One region of the Bradyrhizobium sp. CCGE-LA001 genome, then DNA from elsewhere that is predicted to be linked to it. Evidence: predicted binding sites of a transcription regulator. Region 1 holds the regulator's gene; the other holds the start of a gene.
What was found. Region 1 encodes PhoB, which activates phosphate uptake and scavenging genes when phosphate is short. Its sites were predicted from a motif close to TGTCATNNANCTGTCAT; they were not measured.
Positions count from the first base shown of each region.

Region 2: a site for PhoB is predicted at 2,058-2,074, ahead of BCCGELA001_RS22590 (OprO/OprP family phosphate-selective porin). Genes of this name have one in related genera too.

Region 1 is NZ_CP013949.1:7,546,435-7,554,237, forward strand. It holds gene BCCGELA001_RS34300 (OpgC domain-containing protein) at 1-338, opposite strand, end outside; gene apaG (Co2+/Mg2+ efflux protein ApaG) at 520-912, shown strand; gene BCCGELA001_RS34310 (Hsp33 family molecular chaperone) at 1,077-2,096, opposite strand; gene argF (ornithine carbamoyltransferase) at 2,375-3,298, opposite strand; gene BCCGELA001_RS34320 (aspartate aminotransferase family protein) at 3,298-4,506, opposite strand; gene BCCGELA001_RS34325 (GcrA family cell cycle regulator) at 4,976-5,488, shown strand; gene phoB (phosphate regulon transcriptional regulator PhoB) at 5,729-6,436, opposite strand; gene phoU (phosphate signaling complex protein PhoU) at 6,459-7,175, opposite strand; gene pstB (phosphate ABC transporter ATP-binding protein PstB) at 7,187-7,803, opposite strand, start outside.
Region 2 is NZ_CP013949.1:4,847,612-4,855,414, forward strand. It holds gene BCCGELA001_RS22580 (replication-associated recombination protein A) at 1-419, opposite strand, end outside; gene BCCGELA001_RS22585 (DegQ family serine endoprotease) at 416-1,822, opposite strand; gene BCCGELA001_RS22590 (OprO/OprP family phosphate-selective porin) at 2,135-3,748, shown strand; gene BCCGELA001_RS22595 (winged helix-turn-helix transcriptional regulator) at 3,790-4,164, opposite strand; gene BCCGELA001_RS22600 (zinc-binding alcohol dehydrogenase family protein) at 4,287-5,300, shown strand; gene BCCGELA001_RS22605 (DUF1330 domain-containing protein) at 5,416-5,712, opposite strand; gene BCCGELA001_RS22610 (SDR family NAD(P)-dependent oxidoreductase) at 5,721-6,509, opposite strand; gene BCCGELA001_RS22615 (Bug family tripartite tricarboxylate transporter substrate binding protein) at 6,709-7,686, shown strand; gene rplQ (50S ribosomal protein L17) at 7,766-7,803, opposite strand, start outside.

The DNA.
Region 1 (7,803 bases):
CAGACCCGGCGCAGGATGCGCGCCGTGGCGATGAGAACGCCGCTCTCCAGCATCGCCCGGCCGTAGACGAAAGCGGCTGTGTAGCCGGAGATGAAGATGAAGATCTCGGTGGCGTCGCTGAGGCCGTAATTGCGGATGGTGAACCAGGTGAGCAGGCTCGGCGGCAGATGGTCGATGAAGATCAGCCACAGCGCCAGCCCGCGGAACAGATCGAGCCGCAGCTCGCGCTCGCCGATGGCCGGCAGCGTGATGGCCGGCGCGGCGACGCGGGGCCTCGCCCCCGCAGGCTGGGCGGTTCCCGCGATCGTCGATCCCGTCACTTGGTCGGCAATGGTCATCGGGGACTCAAAACCCTTCCGCAAATCGCGACGTGTGAGGCAGTGTATCGATCCGGCCGATCTCTCGCAAAGCGGCCAGATCACATCGCGGTGTCCTTCCCCGCGAATTCTGGCGGGACGATGTCGCCAAGGCCGTCTCGCGGCGTTTGGTTCCCGGCCGGGGAATCGGTATGATGGCCACATGTACCGCGCCGTGACCCGCCAGATCGAAGTGACCGTCGAGCCGAACTTTGTTCCGGAGCAGTCGTCGCCTGACCGCTCGCGCTATTTCTGGTCTTACACGATCGTCATCACCAATTCCGGCGAGGAGACCGTGCAGCTGAAGACGCGGCACTGGATCATCACCGACGCGTCCGGCCGGCAGCAGGAGGTCAAGGGCGAGGGCGTGGTCGGCGAGCAGCCGATCCTGGCTCCCGGCGAGCGCTTCGAATACACCTCCGGCGTGCCGCTGACGACGGCCTCCGGCTTCATGACCGGTCGCTACCAGATGGTCAGCGAGAGCGGCGAGCGCTTCGACATCGACGTGCCGACGTTCTCGCTCGACAGCCCCGACAACAAACGGGTGTTGAACTAGGGGCGGTGTCATTCCCCGCGAAGGCGGGGAATCCAGTACGCCGCGGCCTCTCGACTCAATCGCTGCCGTCTCGGAGTACTGGATCGCCCGGTCAAGCCGGGCGATGACAGCGAGGGTGTGGCAAACAGCCTTCGCGACCGCGTCCTTGCGAGCGCAGCGAGGCCCTACGCGTCCTCCACGCCCGCCTCATCCGGCGTGAACTGGTACACCGACGAGCAGAACTCGCAGGTCACGACGACCTTGTCGTCCTTCACCATCGCGGCGCGATCGTCAGCCGAAAAGCTCTTCAGCATGGAGGCGACCGCATCGCGCGAGCAAGAGCATTGCGCTTTCAGCGACAGCGGGTTGAACACACGCACACCACGCTCGTGAAACAACCGAAACAGCAGCCGCTCGCCGGAGAGCTCGGGATCGATCAGCTCGACGTCCTCGACGGTCTCGATCAGCGAGCGCGCCTCGACCCAGGCGTCGTCTTCCGTGACGCTGTGCACCTCGGTGCCTTCGGGCGCATCGCCGGGATGCAGGTCCGCCTGCCGTGCGCGCTCCGGCGCCTTCGGCAGGAACTGCATCAGCATGCCGCCGGCGCGCCAGCGATGCTTGCCGCCGTCGCTCGAGCGCCATTCCTCGCCGACCGCAAGGCGCACGCGCGTCGGGATCTGCTCGGAGCGCAGGAAATATTCGTGGGCGGCCTCTTCCAGGCCGCCGCCGTCGAGCGCGACCAGGCCTTGATAGCGGCTCATGTCGGGGCCCTGATCGATGGTCATGGCGAGATGGCCGCGGCCGAGCAGCGCGCCGGAGTTCAAGCCAGAATCCTTGGCCTCGCCGAGACGCGCGGCATCGTAGCGCGCGTAAGCGCGCAGGCGATCCGGGGCCATGTAATCGACGACCAGGAACGACACCGGACCGTCGGTCTGGGCCTGGAGGATGAAGCGCCCCTCGAATTTCAGCGCCGAGCCGAGCAGCGTCGTCAGCACGATGGCCTCGCCGAGCAGCTTGCCGACGGGCGCGGGATAATCGTGCTTGGTCAGGATGTCGTCGAGCGCCGGGCCAAGCCGCACCAAGCGGCCGCGCACGTCGAGCGCATCGACCTCGTAAGGCAGCACGGCGTCATCGATCGGAACCGCTGATGGTGCGCGAACCGGGCCTTCGGGCCCGGCTTTCATGTCAGGAGATTGGGAAACCATGGCGCTCTATCTGGGGTCTGAGATGGGGATTGGAAGGGGGTGCGATCCGGATGCAGAATGGATCACACGAAAGCACGACAAGATCAGTGTCGTCCCGGGACTCGCAAAGCGCGAGCCCGGGACCCATAGCCACATGATTACATCACAACGCGAGATGACAACCCCGAGTCCTCGCCAAACAACTTCCTGTGGCTATGGATCCCGGATCGGCGCGCCGCTGTGCGGCGCTTGTCCGGGACGACAGTGTGTGCAAGGCGGTCGCCGGGCTTCCACCGGCGCTACTTCACCGCGTCGAAGCACCAGGCCAGAATGCCCTTCTGCGCATGCAGACGGTTTTCGGCCTCGTCGAACACGACCGATTGCGGGCCGTCGATCACTTCGTCCGTGACCTCCTCGCCGCGATGGGCCGGCAGGCAGTGCATGAACAGCGCGTCGGGCTTGGCCAGCGACATCAGCTTGCCGTTGACCTGGTACGGCTTGAGCACGTTGTGACGATGCTCGCCCTCCTTGTCGCCCATCGACACCCAGGTGTCGGTGACGACGCAGTCGGCGCCCTTCACCGCGGCTTCCGGATCGGTGCCGAGCACGATGGGCGCGTTGGTCGCCTTGATCCAGTCGCGCATCACCTTCTTGGGTGCGAGCTCCGGAGGCGTCGCAACATTGAGCTGGAATTTGAAGCGCTCGGCGGCGTGCGCCCAGGACGCCAGCACGTTGTTGTCGTCGCCGGTCCAGGCCACCGTCTTGCCCTCGATCGGGCCGCGATGCTCCTCGTAGGTCATGAGGTCGGCCATCACCTGGCAGGGATGCGAACGGCGCGTCAGGCCGTTGATGACGGGCACGGTCGCATAGGCGGCAAGCTCCAGCAGCGCCTCGTGATTGAGGATGCGGATCATGATGGCGTCGACATAGCGCGACAGCACGCGCGCGGTGTCGGCGATGGTCTCGCCGCGGCCGAGCTGCATCTCGGCGCCGGTGAGCATGATGGGCTCACCGCCGAGCTGGCGCATGGCCACGTCGAACGACACCCGCGTCCGCGTCGAAGGACGCTCGAAGATCATCGCCAGCGTCTTGCCTTGGAGCGGCCTGACCGGCTGATGCGCCTTCTGCTTCGCCTTCATGGCGGAGGATGCGGCGAGCATGCGCTTGAGCTCCGACAACGGGAGCTCGTTGATGTCGAGGAAGTGTCTCGGCGACTTGCTCATCAGCTTGCCGCCCGCTTGGTCTGACTGGACGAGATCGCAGCGCAAGCACGCTCGAGCCGCCCGACGCTGTCCTCGATCTCGGCTTCGGTGACGATCAGAGGCGGCAGGAAGCGCACGACATTGTCGCCGGCACCGACCGTGAGCAGCTTTTCGTTGCGCAAGGCGGCAACGAGATCAGCCGAAGGCACCACCGCCTTGATGCCGATCAGCAGACCTTCGCCACGGACTTCGCTGACGATATCGGGGTGGCGGTCGATCACAGAGGCGAGCTTCTGCTTGAGCAGCAGCGACATCTTCTGCACGTGATCGAAGAAGCCGGGCTTGAGCATGACGTCGAGCACGGCATTCGCAGCGGAGATCGCGAGCGGATTGCCGCCGAAAGTCGAGCCGTGTGAGCCGGGCCCCATGCCGGCGGCCGCCTCCGCAGTGGCCAGCACCGCACCGATCGGGAAGCCGCCGCCGAGCGCCTTGGCCAGCGACATCACGTCAGGCGTGACGCCGGTGCGCCGGTGCGCGAAGAGATCGCCGGTACGCCCCATGCCGGTCTGCACTTCGTCGAAAGCGAGCAGCAGACCCTTCTCGTCGCAGAGCTGGCGCAGCGCCTTGAGGAAGGCGGGCGTCGACGAACGCACGCCGCCCTCGCCCTGGATCGGCTCGATCAGGATGCCGGCGGTCTGCGGACCGATCGCCTTCTTCACGGCGTCGATGTCACCATGCGGGACCTGGTCGAAACCGTCCATCGGCGGGCCGAAACCTTCGAGATATTTTGCAGATCCGGTCGCGGCCAGCGTCGCCAGCGTGCGGCCGTGGAAGGCGCCTTCGAAGGTGATGATGCGATAGCGTTCCGGATGGCCCTTGGAGAAGTGATGGTGGCGGACCAGCTTGATCACACCCTCCAGCGCTTCGGCGCCGGAATTGCAGAAGAACACGAAGTCCGCAAAGCTCTCGTTGCACAGGCGCACGGCGAGCTTCTCGCCATCCGGGCTCTGGAACAGGTTCGACATGTGCCAGAGCTTCGTCGACTGCTCCTGCAAGGCCTTGACCAGCGCCGGATGGCAATGGCCGAGCGCGTTCACCGCAACACCCGAGGTGAAATCGAGATAGCGATCGCCATTGGTCGCGATCAGCCAGCAGCCTTCGCCGCGCTCGAAACCAAGGTCGGCCCTGGCGAAAACGGGAAGCAGATGCGGCGCGGCGCTGTTGGTCATGACCATCACTTGGATGTTGCATTTGAATGTTGAGACCTGCCTGGTATGCCTTGCGCAGCGCACCATTGACCGGTCCGGAAAACGAAACGTGCCGCCTTTTAAGGGCGGCACGCGGCACTATCTTATGCCTGGCAAGACGGGTGTCAATGCCGCCCGGAAAGCCTCGCGAAACGCTGATTCCGTAGTCTTGCGGTGCCGATTTTGCGGGGTTTTCACCACGGAACATGTGGAAGCGAGTCGGCGGACTCTTGCGCGGGAGTCACGCCATATTGTAGCGTTTGGACTGTCAGATACGACATCTCGTGCAGCGGTTCTGATCCCAAGAGTCCTCATGTACCGGCGTAAACGTTCGGGCGCTCGTTGCGCGCCCGGCGAGCCTTAAGGGATTCTGGCGGCACGGGTTTTTTCAAGGCTTAGGCATTCGCTGCGAGGCCCCAGGATGGCGGCGCGCAGCGAGGGAAAGGGTGCAATGACGGTTTTGACCTGGTCCGATGATCGCGTCGAGCAGCTGAAAAAGCTCTGGGAGGCCGGACTTTCGGCCAGCCAGATCGCGGCTGAGCTCGGCAATGTGACCCGCAATGCCGTGATCGGCAAAGTGCACAGGCTCGGCCTGTCCGGCCGCGCCAAGAGTCCGTCTTCGGCCGCGCCCCGGCCGCGCAAGGCGCGTCCGGCGCAGCACATGATGCGGGTGACCCGTCCGATCTCACGCGGCAACACCGCGCTGGCGCAGGCCTTCGAGGTCGAGGTCGAGGCAGAGCCCGTCACCTACGACAACGTGGTGCCGATGAGCCAGCGGCTGTCGCTGCTGGAATTGAACGAGGCGACCTGCCACTGGCCGGTCGGCGATCCCTCGAGCCCGGATTTCTTCTTCTGCGGCGGCAAGGCGCTCTCCGGCCTGCCCTACTGCGCCCAGCACTCGCGCGTCGCCTATCAGCCCGCAGCGGATCGTCGGCGCGCGCCGGCCAAGCCGAGCACGCGGTGAGCGGGGTTTAACTGACTGCAAGGACAGCAGCCGTCGCGCGATGACGGCTCCAATTGCTCGGTGTCACCCCCGCGAACGCGGGGATCCATAACCTCAGGGCGCAAGTGTTGCGCGAGATGGTCACACCGAGTCGTCGCCCAACCACGTCTTGTGTTTATGGGTCCCGGGTTCGCGCTGCGCGCGCCCCGGGACGACAGTTGAGATTGTAGCCACAGCTGCCAGCGAACAAACTCAAAAACCTTACGTCTGCTCCGCCTTCGCAAACCGATCGTCGAGCGCATAGCCGGCACCGCGGACCGTGCGGATCGGGTCCTGCTCGCGGCCGAGATTGAGCAGCTTGCGCAGGCGGCCGATATGGACGTCGACGGTGCGTTCGTCGATGTAGATGTCGCGGCCCCAGACGCTGTCGAGCAGTTGCTCGCGCGAGAACACGCGGCCCGGATGCTCCAGGAAGAACTCCAGAAGGCGATACTCGGTCGGGCCGAGATCGATCGGCCGGCCCGAGCGCGCGACGCGGCGCTTGTCGCGGTCGAGCTCGATGTCGCCATAGGCCAGCACAGTGGCGAGCCGCTCCGGGCTTGCCCGCCGCAGAAGGCCCTTCACCCGCGCCAGCAGCTCCGGCACCGAGAACGGCTTGACGATGTAATCGTCGGCGCCGGTCGCAAGACCCCGCACCCGCTCGCTCTCCTCGCCGCGCGCGGTGAGCATGATGATCGGCAGCTGCTTGGTCTCGGGACGGGTGCGCAGACGCCGGCACAGCTCGATGCCTGACAGCCCCGGCAGCATCCAGTCGAGCACGATCAGATCGGGGATGTGTTCCTTGAGGCGAGTGTCGGCGTCGTCGCCGCGCATCACCGTCTCCACGTCATAGCCGTCGCCTTCGAGGTTGTAGCGCAGAAGCTCGGTGAGAGCTTCTTCGTCTTCAACCACCATAATGCGTGCGCCCATGTGGTCGTCGCTCCTTAAGTCGTCAGGTATTCGGGACCGTCGTGGCGAAGGTCGTCATGTCGCCCTTCGGCCGCTTGTCGGTCATCGCCTGACCCTCGATCATGTAGAACACGGTCTCGGCGATGTTGGTGGCGTGGTCGCCGATCCGCTCGATGTTCTTGGCGCAGAACATCAGGTGGATGCAGAACGAGATGTTGCGCGGATCCTCCATCATGTAGGTGAGGAGCTCGCGGAACAGCGAGGTGCAGATGGCGTCGACCTCCTCGTCGCCCTTCCACACCGCCATCGCCGCCGGCAGGTCATGCGCGGCATAGGCGTCCAGCACCGACTTGACCTGCTGCTGCACGAGGTCGGTCATGTGCTCGAGGCCGCGAAACAGCTTCAGCGGATGGAAGTCCGCATCCAGCGCGGCGACGCGTTTGCCCATGTTCTTGGCGAGGTCGCCGATGCGCTCCAGATCGGTCGCGACGCGCATGGCGCCGACGATCTCGCGCAGGTCGACCGCCATCGGCTGGCGGCGGGCGATGGTGAGCACGGCGCGCTCCTCGATGCGCTTCTGCAGCGCGTCGAGCTCGGCGTCGATGGTGACGACGCGCTGGCCGAGTGCGACGTCGCGGCGGATCAGCGCGTCGACGGAGTCGACGATCATGCGCTCGGCGATGCCCCCCATCTCGGCGACCAGGCGGGTGAGCTCCTGGAGGTCGGTGTCGAAGGCCTTTGCGGTATGTTCAGAACCCATGTCCCGTCTCCTCAGCCGAACCGGCCGGTGATGTAATCCTGCGTGCGCCGGTCGCTCGGCGACGTGAAGATCTTGCTGGTGTCGTCGAACTCGATCAGCTCGCCGAGATACATGAAGGCGGTCTTGTCGGAGACACGGGCCGCCTGCTGCATGTTATGGGTGACGATCGCGATCGTGTAATTTTCGGACAGTTCCTGGATCAGCTCCTCGACCTTGGCGGTCGAGATCGGATCGAGCGCCGAGCAGGGCTCGTCGAACAGGATCACCTCGGGCCGCACCGCGACGGTGCGCGCGATGCAGAGACGCTGCTGCTGGCCGCCGGAGAGCGACAGGCCGGAGGCGTTGAGCTTGTCCTTGACCTCGTTCCACAACGCGCCGCCGCGCAGCGCCTTCTCGACCCGATCATCCATCTCGGATTTCGAGATCTTCTCGTAGAGGCGGATGCCGAAGGCGATGTTCTCGTAGATCGTCATCGGGAACGGCGTCGGCTTCTGGAACACCATGCCGACGCGGGCGCGCAGCAGGTTGAGGTCGAGCTTAGGATCGAGGATGTTGGTCTGATCCAGCAACAGCTGGCCGGTGGCACGCTGGCCCGGATAGAGATCGTACATCCGGTTGAAGATGCGCA
Region 2 (7,803 bases), 2.7 Mb from region 1:
ATCACGGGCAGAAACGAATCCTGCTGGGCGCGGTTGAAACGATGCACCTCGTCGACGAACAAGAGCGTGCCCTTGCCCATCTCGCGGCGGGCGCGCGCGGCATCGAAGGCCTTCTTCAGGTCGGCGACGCCGGAGAACACCGCGGAGATCTGCTCGAAATGCAGATCGGTCGCATCCGCCAGCAGCCGCGCCACCGTGGTCTTGCCCGTGCCGGGCGGTCCCCAAAATACCAGCGAGCCGAGCGTACGCGTTTCCAGCATGCGCGTCAGCGCGCCGTCCGGGCCGAGGATGTGATCCTGCCCGACGACCTCCGACAGCGCGCGCGGGCGCAGCCGGTCCGGCAGCGGATGCGGAGCATCGTGGTCGAGCCCCGCCGCAGCGAAGAGCGTTGGCGTCTCCTGTGGTCGCTTCGGACTCATCCGCCCAGCGTGACGTTGATCTGCTGGCCGCCGCGCACCAGCGTGATGCGCCAGATCCGCGCCCGTTCACCTGCGGCCTTCTCGAGGTCGCCGGTCTTGCTGATCTTCTGGTTGTTGACGGCCAGGATGATGTCGCCCTTCTGGAAGCCGACACTCGCGGCCGCGGTATCGCCGCCGATGTCGGTGATCACGACACCTTCGGTGTCGGCATCCAGGCGCAGCTCGTCGGCGACGGCCGGCGTGATGGTCGAGACCTTCGCGCCCTGGAACGGCGAGCGTGCGGTGACGACCAGCTCGTTGCGCCCGGTGTCTGGCGCGGTCTCCAGCGCCACCGCCAGCTTCAACGGCTTGCCGCCGCGCTGCACGTCGATCTGCGCGGAGCCGCCGAGCGGGCGGGTCGCGAAACGGTAATCGAAGGCGTTGGGATCATCGACGGTCTGGCCGTCGATGCCGGTGATGAGATCGGAGGATTTCAGGCCGGCTTTCGCTGCCGGGCCGTTCGACACCACGCTCGCAACCAGCGCACCGGTCGGCGAGCGGAGGCCGAGGCTCTCGGCGATCTCGGGCGTTACAGCCTGCAATTTTGCACCTAACCACGGCCGCTTCACCGCCTTGCCGCCGCTCTTGGCGGAAGCGACGACGACGCGCACCATGTTGGCCGGGATCGCAAAGCCGATGCCTTGCGAGCCGCCGGAGCGCGAATAGATCGCGGTGTTGATGCCGGCGAGCCTGCCGGCCATGTCGACCAGGGCCCCGCCGGAATTGCCGGGATTGATCGCAGCGTCGGTCTGGATGAAGAATTGGTAGTCGGTGATACCGACCTGCGTGCGCGCCAGCGCCGAGATGATGCCGTGAGTCACGGTCTGGCCCACGCCGAAGGGATTTCCAATCGCGAGCACGACGTCGCCGACCAGAAGCTCGTCGGAATTGGTAAAGTCGAGAGTCGGGAATTTCTCCTTGGCGTCCTTCAGGCGGAGCACGGCGAGATCAGTGCGGGAGTCCTTCAGCAGGATCTCGGCCTCGAACTCGCGCTTGTCCGACAGCGACACCTTCACCTGGTCCGCACCTTCGATGACGTGCACGTTGGTGACGACGAGGCCGGAAGCGTCGACGATGACGCCGGACCCGAGCGAGCGCTGCATCTGCTCGGGCTGCTGGCCCGGCACGCCGAAGAAGCGGCGGAAGATCGGATCGTCGAGCAGCGGATTGCGGTTCTGCACGACCTTGGCCGCATAGACGTTGACGACCGCCGGCTGCACCCGCTGCACGATCGGCGCATAGGACAGCCGAAGCTCGGTCGGCGAGGCCGGGACACGGCGGTCCTGCGCGGCTGACGGGCTGAAGTGGCCCGAAGACACTATGCACAATGCCATGACGACGGCAGCACGGATCAATCGAAACATTCCTACCCTCTTGAAAAAGACGCCGGAATATAGGCGCCTTCGCCCGCCAATAGAAGGCCGCCGGGCCGCATTATTCGGCCTCTTTCAGCTGTGTCCGGCCCGCAAGCCCAGCGTGCGAAATGGCAAATTGCCATGACGATCGATTGGCATGATGCGCGTCATCCAGCATTGTGGTGTGGAGCGGATTCGGTTGCGGCGAATTGGCATCAGTGGGAACCGCGCAACCGGGGCGCAGCGTCGCGGAGCAGTCATCGATGAGACTTAGGCTCCGCCGGCGACTTGGGGAAGTTCGTCAAAGGATGGAGGCGTAACGTGAGCAGAACAAGACTTGCAGCCACGGCGATTAGTCTCGCCGGTGCGCTGGCGGCCTCGCAGGCCCAGGCCCAATCGGCAAGCAGCAGCGAGCAGGAGATCGCGCTGTTGAAGCAGCAGCTGAAGCTGCTGGAGCAGAAGCTCGACAAGCTCCAGAGCCAGACCGCGGCGAACACGGCGGCAACGGCGAAAGCCAAAGCCGAGGCAAAGGCTGAGGCCAAGGCCGAGGCGCGCTCGGAGGCAAAGGCCGCAGTCGCCAATGCCAACGCGGCGATTCCCGTCAAGGGGCCGGCGCCGGCCTCCGGCGTCGTCGTGACGATGCCGAACAACCGGCCGACCATCTGCACCGCAGACCAGGCCAACTGCGTCGCCATCACCAGCCGCCTGCATTGGGATGTCGGCGGATATGACTATCGTCCCAACACCGCGGCAACGGTGCCGCAGAAGCTCGACAGCGGCCAGAACGTCCGCCGCGCGCGCATCGGCGTCACCGGCAAGTTCTTCCACGACTGGAACTTCGCACTGGTCTACGATTTCGGCGGCTCGTCCGACGGATTTGGTGGCACCGCGCCGGGATCGCTGCCGGGCGGCGGCGTCTCCGGCGTCGAGAACGCCTATATCAGCTATACCGGCCTGAAGCCGTTCGGCGGCAAGATGGCGATCGAGGCCGGCATCATGGATCTGCCTTACACGCTCGACGAAGCGACGAGTTCGAACGACATCATGTTCATGGAGCGCGCCTCGCCCGGCGTGATCGCGACCAACATCGCCGCGGGCGACTTCCGCTCCGCGGCCGGTGCGCGCTGGTTCAACGATCAGCTCTGGATCGGCGGCTATGTCACGGGACCGTCGACCGGCGCGATCCATTCGGCTTCGAGCGTGACGCCGCCCGGCACCAGCGAGCAATATGGCGCCGTGGCGCGCGTGGCCGGCAATCCGATCAGCACCAAGGACTACTCGGTGCATATCGGCGCAAACGCGCAATGGCTGATCCAGCCGCCGCGCAATCTGATCGCCAACACCCAGACGGTCACGCTCAGCGATCGTCCGGAATTGCGTCTCGACCCGACCACGCTGATCTCGACTGGCGCCATCGCCAATGCCTCGGGCGCGCAGGTCTACAGCGTCGAGGCGGCGGCGACCTACGGCCCGTTCATCGTCCAGGGTGAGTACTTCTGGTACAATGTCGATCGCACCGCCAATACCGCCGTGCCGCTGGTCGGCGCGCCCAGCCTGAAATTCCAGGGCGGCTACGCGCAGGCCGGCTACGTGCTGACGGGCGAAGGCCGATCGTATAACGCGGCGAACGCAGCCTATCACGGCGTCAAGCCGGCGCATCCGTTCTCGCTTGACGGCAGCGGCTGGGGCGCGTGGGAGATCGCGGGCCGCTTCTCGACCATCGATCTCAACGATCAGCTCGCAACCGCCAACGGCGTCGCTGGCGGCCGGCAGACGGTCTACACGCTGGCACTCAACTGGTACGTCAACGGCAACGTCCGCTTCATGCTCGACTATCTGCACGGAACGGTGTCGCGGCAGGCCTCGCCGGTCTCGACCGCCGACGTCGGCTCGAAGTTCGACGCCGTCGCGATGCGCACGCAGTTTGCGTTCTGAGGGCCATCTCTCCCGGGAGCGGCACGCCGCTCCCGGGAGCTTTACGCCGCGCGCTTTTTCTTCACCAGCGCCGACGGCTGCGCGCCGGACAGGCGCTGCTGATGGCTCTCGCCCCAGGCCTTGAGGATATCGATCACCGGCCTCAGGCTCTCACCGACTTCGGAGAGGCAGTATTCCACGCGCGGCGGCACTTCGGCATAGACCTTGCGGACGACGAGCTTGTCCTCCTCCAGCGCGCGCAGCTGCTTCGTCAGCATGCGCTGGGTGATGCCGGGCATCCGGCGGCGCAGTTCGCCGAAGCGCTGGGTGCCGCTCTGGAGGTGATAGAGGATCACGCCCTTCCACTTGCCGTCGATCAGGTCCAGCGTCGCCTCGACCGAGCAGCCCGGGCGCCGGGTAAACTCTCGCCGTTTCATGCATGTTTTCCCAATAGTATCCAAACAGGGACTATATCCCCGAATTTACAGTACTTGCCAAATCGGGGCCAGAGCGACAGTTAGGACGGCGGGCGAACCAAGCCATCTGATGGAGACAAGCCATGAAGGCCATCGGCTACAAGAAATCGCTTCCGATCGAGGACGCGGATTCACTGATCGATTTCGAGACCGCGAAACCGGAGCCGAAGGGACGCGACATCCGCGTCGCGGTGAAGGCGATCTCGGCCAATCCCGTCGATTACAAGGTGCGCAAGCGCGCCGCCCCGCCCGAGGGCGAGACGAAGATTCTCGGCTATGACGCGGCCGGCGTGGTCGACGCCGTCGGGCCGGAGGTCACGCTGTTCAAGCCAGGTGACGAGGTGTTCTACGCCGGCTCGATCCTGCGCCAAGGCACCAATTCGGAATACCATCTGGTCGACGAGCGCATCGTCGGCAACAAGCCGAAGACCCTGTCCTTCGCGCAAGCCGCCGCCCTTCCCCTCACCTCCATCACCGCCTGGGAATTGCTGTTCGACCGTCTCGGCGCAGTGCCGGGCAAGAGCGTCGATCCGCGCACGCTGCTGATCACGGGCGGCGCCGGGGGCGTCGGCTCGATCCTGATCCAGCTCGCGCGCCGTCTCACCGGGCTGACGGTGCTCGCCACCGCGACGCGGCCGGAATCGCAAAAGTGGTGCCTCGATCTCGGTGCGCATGCGGTGATCGACCACGGCAAGCCCATGAAGGAGCAGATCGAGAAGCTGAAGCTCCCGCCGGTCGCGCTGGTGGCAAGCCTCACATTCACCGACCAGCATTACAAGGCGATCGCGGAGTTCATGGCACCGCAGGGCAAGTTCGGCCTGATCGACGATCCTCCGGAGTTCACCATGAGCACCTTCAAGGGCAAGGCGATCTCGGTGCATTGGGAATCGATGTTCACGCGCTCCTCGTTCCAGACGCCGGACATGATCGCGCAGCACCATCTGCTGGGTGACGTCGCCGACCTCATCGATAAGGGTGTGTTGCGCACCACGCTCGACCAAACATTTGGCACGATCAACGCAACCAATCTCAAGCGCGCTCACGCGCTGCTGGAGAGCGGCAAGTCGCGCGGCAAAATCGTGCTGGAGGGGTGGTAAGCAAAGGCTTCGTAGGGTGGGCAAAGGCGCGCTGCGCCGTGCCCACCATCTTCAGGACACGCACAACGAAAATGGTGGGCACGCTTTTGCTTTGCCCACCCTACGGCTACCGCAGTTATGGTTGAGCCGCGCCCTCGACGAACAGCAGCCGGCGCTCCAGCGCCGTCTGCCGCAGCTTGAGCGCCTCGGCATATTCCGGCGACGCGTACCATTCCTTCAGCCTCGCCATTGACGGGAATTCGACGACGACGATGGCCTTCGCCGGCAGGTTGCCTTCGGCCAGCTCGGCCTTGCCGCCGCGGACGAGATAACGCCCGCCATACTGCGCGATCGTCTTGGCGGCCAATGCGCGATAGGCTTCGAATCCATCGGGATCGCGCATCTCGACTTCGGAATTCACATAGGCTGTCATACGCCGACTCAAGCGATCGTGTTGACGATGCCACCTTCCGCGCGCAGCGCCGCGCCGTTGGTCGCGGACGCCTGTTTCGACGCGACATAGACCACCATGTTCGCGATCTCGTCGACGCTCGCAAAGCGCTGGAGCAGTGAGCTCGGGCGATGCTGCTTGACGAAATTGGCGGCGGCCTCGTCCACCGACTGGCCGTTCTGTTTGGCGAGATCCTTCACGAAGGTCTCGACGCCCTCGGACATGGTCGGGCCCGGCAGCACGGAATTGACGGTCACGCCGGTGCCGCTGGTGAGCTGCGCAAGGCCGCGCGCGACCGAGAGCTGGGCCGTCTTGGTCATGCCGTAGTGGATCATCTCGACGGGAATGTTGAGCCCGGACTCCGAGGAGATGAAAACGATGCGGCCCCAATTGCGCTCGAGCATGCCCTTCATGTACGCGCGCGACAGCCGGACGCCGCTCATCACGTTGACTTCGAAGAAGCGGCTCCAATCCTCGTCGGGGATCTCGAAAAAGTCCTTTGGCTCGAAGATGCCGGCATTGTTGACGAGGATGTCGACGTCGGGAAGCGCCGCGACCAGCGCCTTGCAGCCTGCCGCCGTCGAGACGTCGGCGGCGATGCCGCGGACCTTGGCGCCCGTCCCTTCCAGCTTGCGGACGGCGGCATCGACCTTGTCCCGGCTGCGGCCATTGATCACGACGCTGGCGCCGGAGGCGGCGAGGCCCTTGGCGATCGCGTGGCCGATGCCGGCGGTGGAACCGGTCACCAGGGCGGTTTTTCCGGAAAGGTCGATGTTCATGTAGTGTCTCCATCAAATCGATGACGCAAATATCGGAGGGGGCGGATCGGGTCGCAATCGGCACTCACCAATCAGTGAGACAAGGAGAACTGCTCCGGCGCGGTGGCCTCGCCCAGCCCTGTCTCGATTGCTGCTGGAACGATTATTGCTACGTCGGACCGAACTTCGAATGCTCACGTGAACAAGAAAGATTCATGCGATGAAAAGGACGGCCCTCACTGTTGCGCTCGGGTTGCTCGGTCTGATCAGCAGCCATTCGCTCGCGCAGGCGCAAGCAGCCTATCCCGAAAAACCGCTGCAACTGATCGTCCCCTTCCCGCCCGGCGGCGCCTCCGACGTGGTCGCACGCATCATCGGCGGCGAACTGGAGACCCGGCTCGGCAAGCCCGTGATCATCATGAACCGTCCCGGGGGCGGCACCACGATCGCGGCAAAGGAGGCCGCACGCGCGGCACCCGACGGATACACCCTGTTCTTCAGCTCGAATTCGAGCTTCACGCTGCCGGCGGCCGTGAAGGAAAGCGTGCCTTACGATGCGGCCAAGGATTTCGAGTCGCTCGGCCAGGTCGGCAAGATCACGCTGGCGCTGGTCACCTACAAGGACAATCCGATCAAGGACGTGGCTGCGCTCGTCACTGAGGCGAAGGCCAATCCCGACAAGCTGTCGCTGGCGTCCTTCGGCGTTGCGACCGTCTCGCATTTTGCAGGCGAGCTGTTCAAGTCAGGCGCCGGAATCAAGATGGTGCACCTACCCTACAAGGGCAGCGCTCCGGCGATGAACGACCTGATCGGCAAGCACATCCAATATCACGTCGACACGGTCATTGCCGTCAAGCCGCAGATCGAGGCCGGCACCGTCAAGGTGCTCGCCGTGTTCTCGGCCAAACGCACGCCGTTCCTGCCCGACGTGCCGACGCTCGCCGAGCTCGGCTACGGCAACATCGACTTCGCCTCATGGGGCGCCGTGGTCGCCCCCAAGGGCCTGCCACCGGCCGTTCGTGACAAGCTGAAGGCGGCCCTGGAGGAGATGATCAACAACCCGTCCGTGGCCGAACGCTTCGCCGCGGTCGGCTTCGAGCCCGGCTTCAAGCGATACGGCGACTGGCCGAGCGCGATCGGCAAGGAGACCGCCGAAATGAAGGAGATCGCGCAAAAGGCGGGGATCAAGGAGGAGTAGTCCTCCCGACGCGCCCTGTTCCCGGAAACAAAAACGGCGCCCAAGGGCGCCGTTTTCAATTCACAACTTGACGGGTGGCTTACGCCGCCTCGGCTTCCTTCTCCTGCACCGGACCGG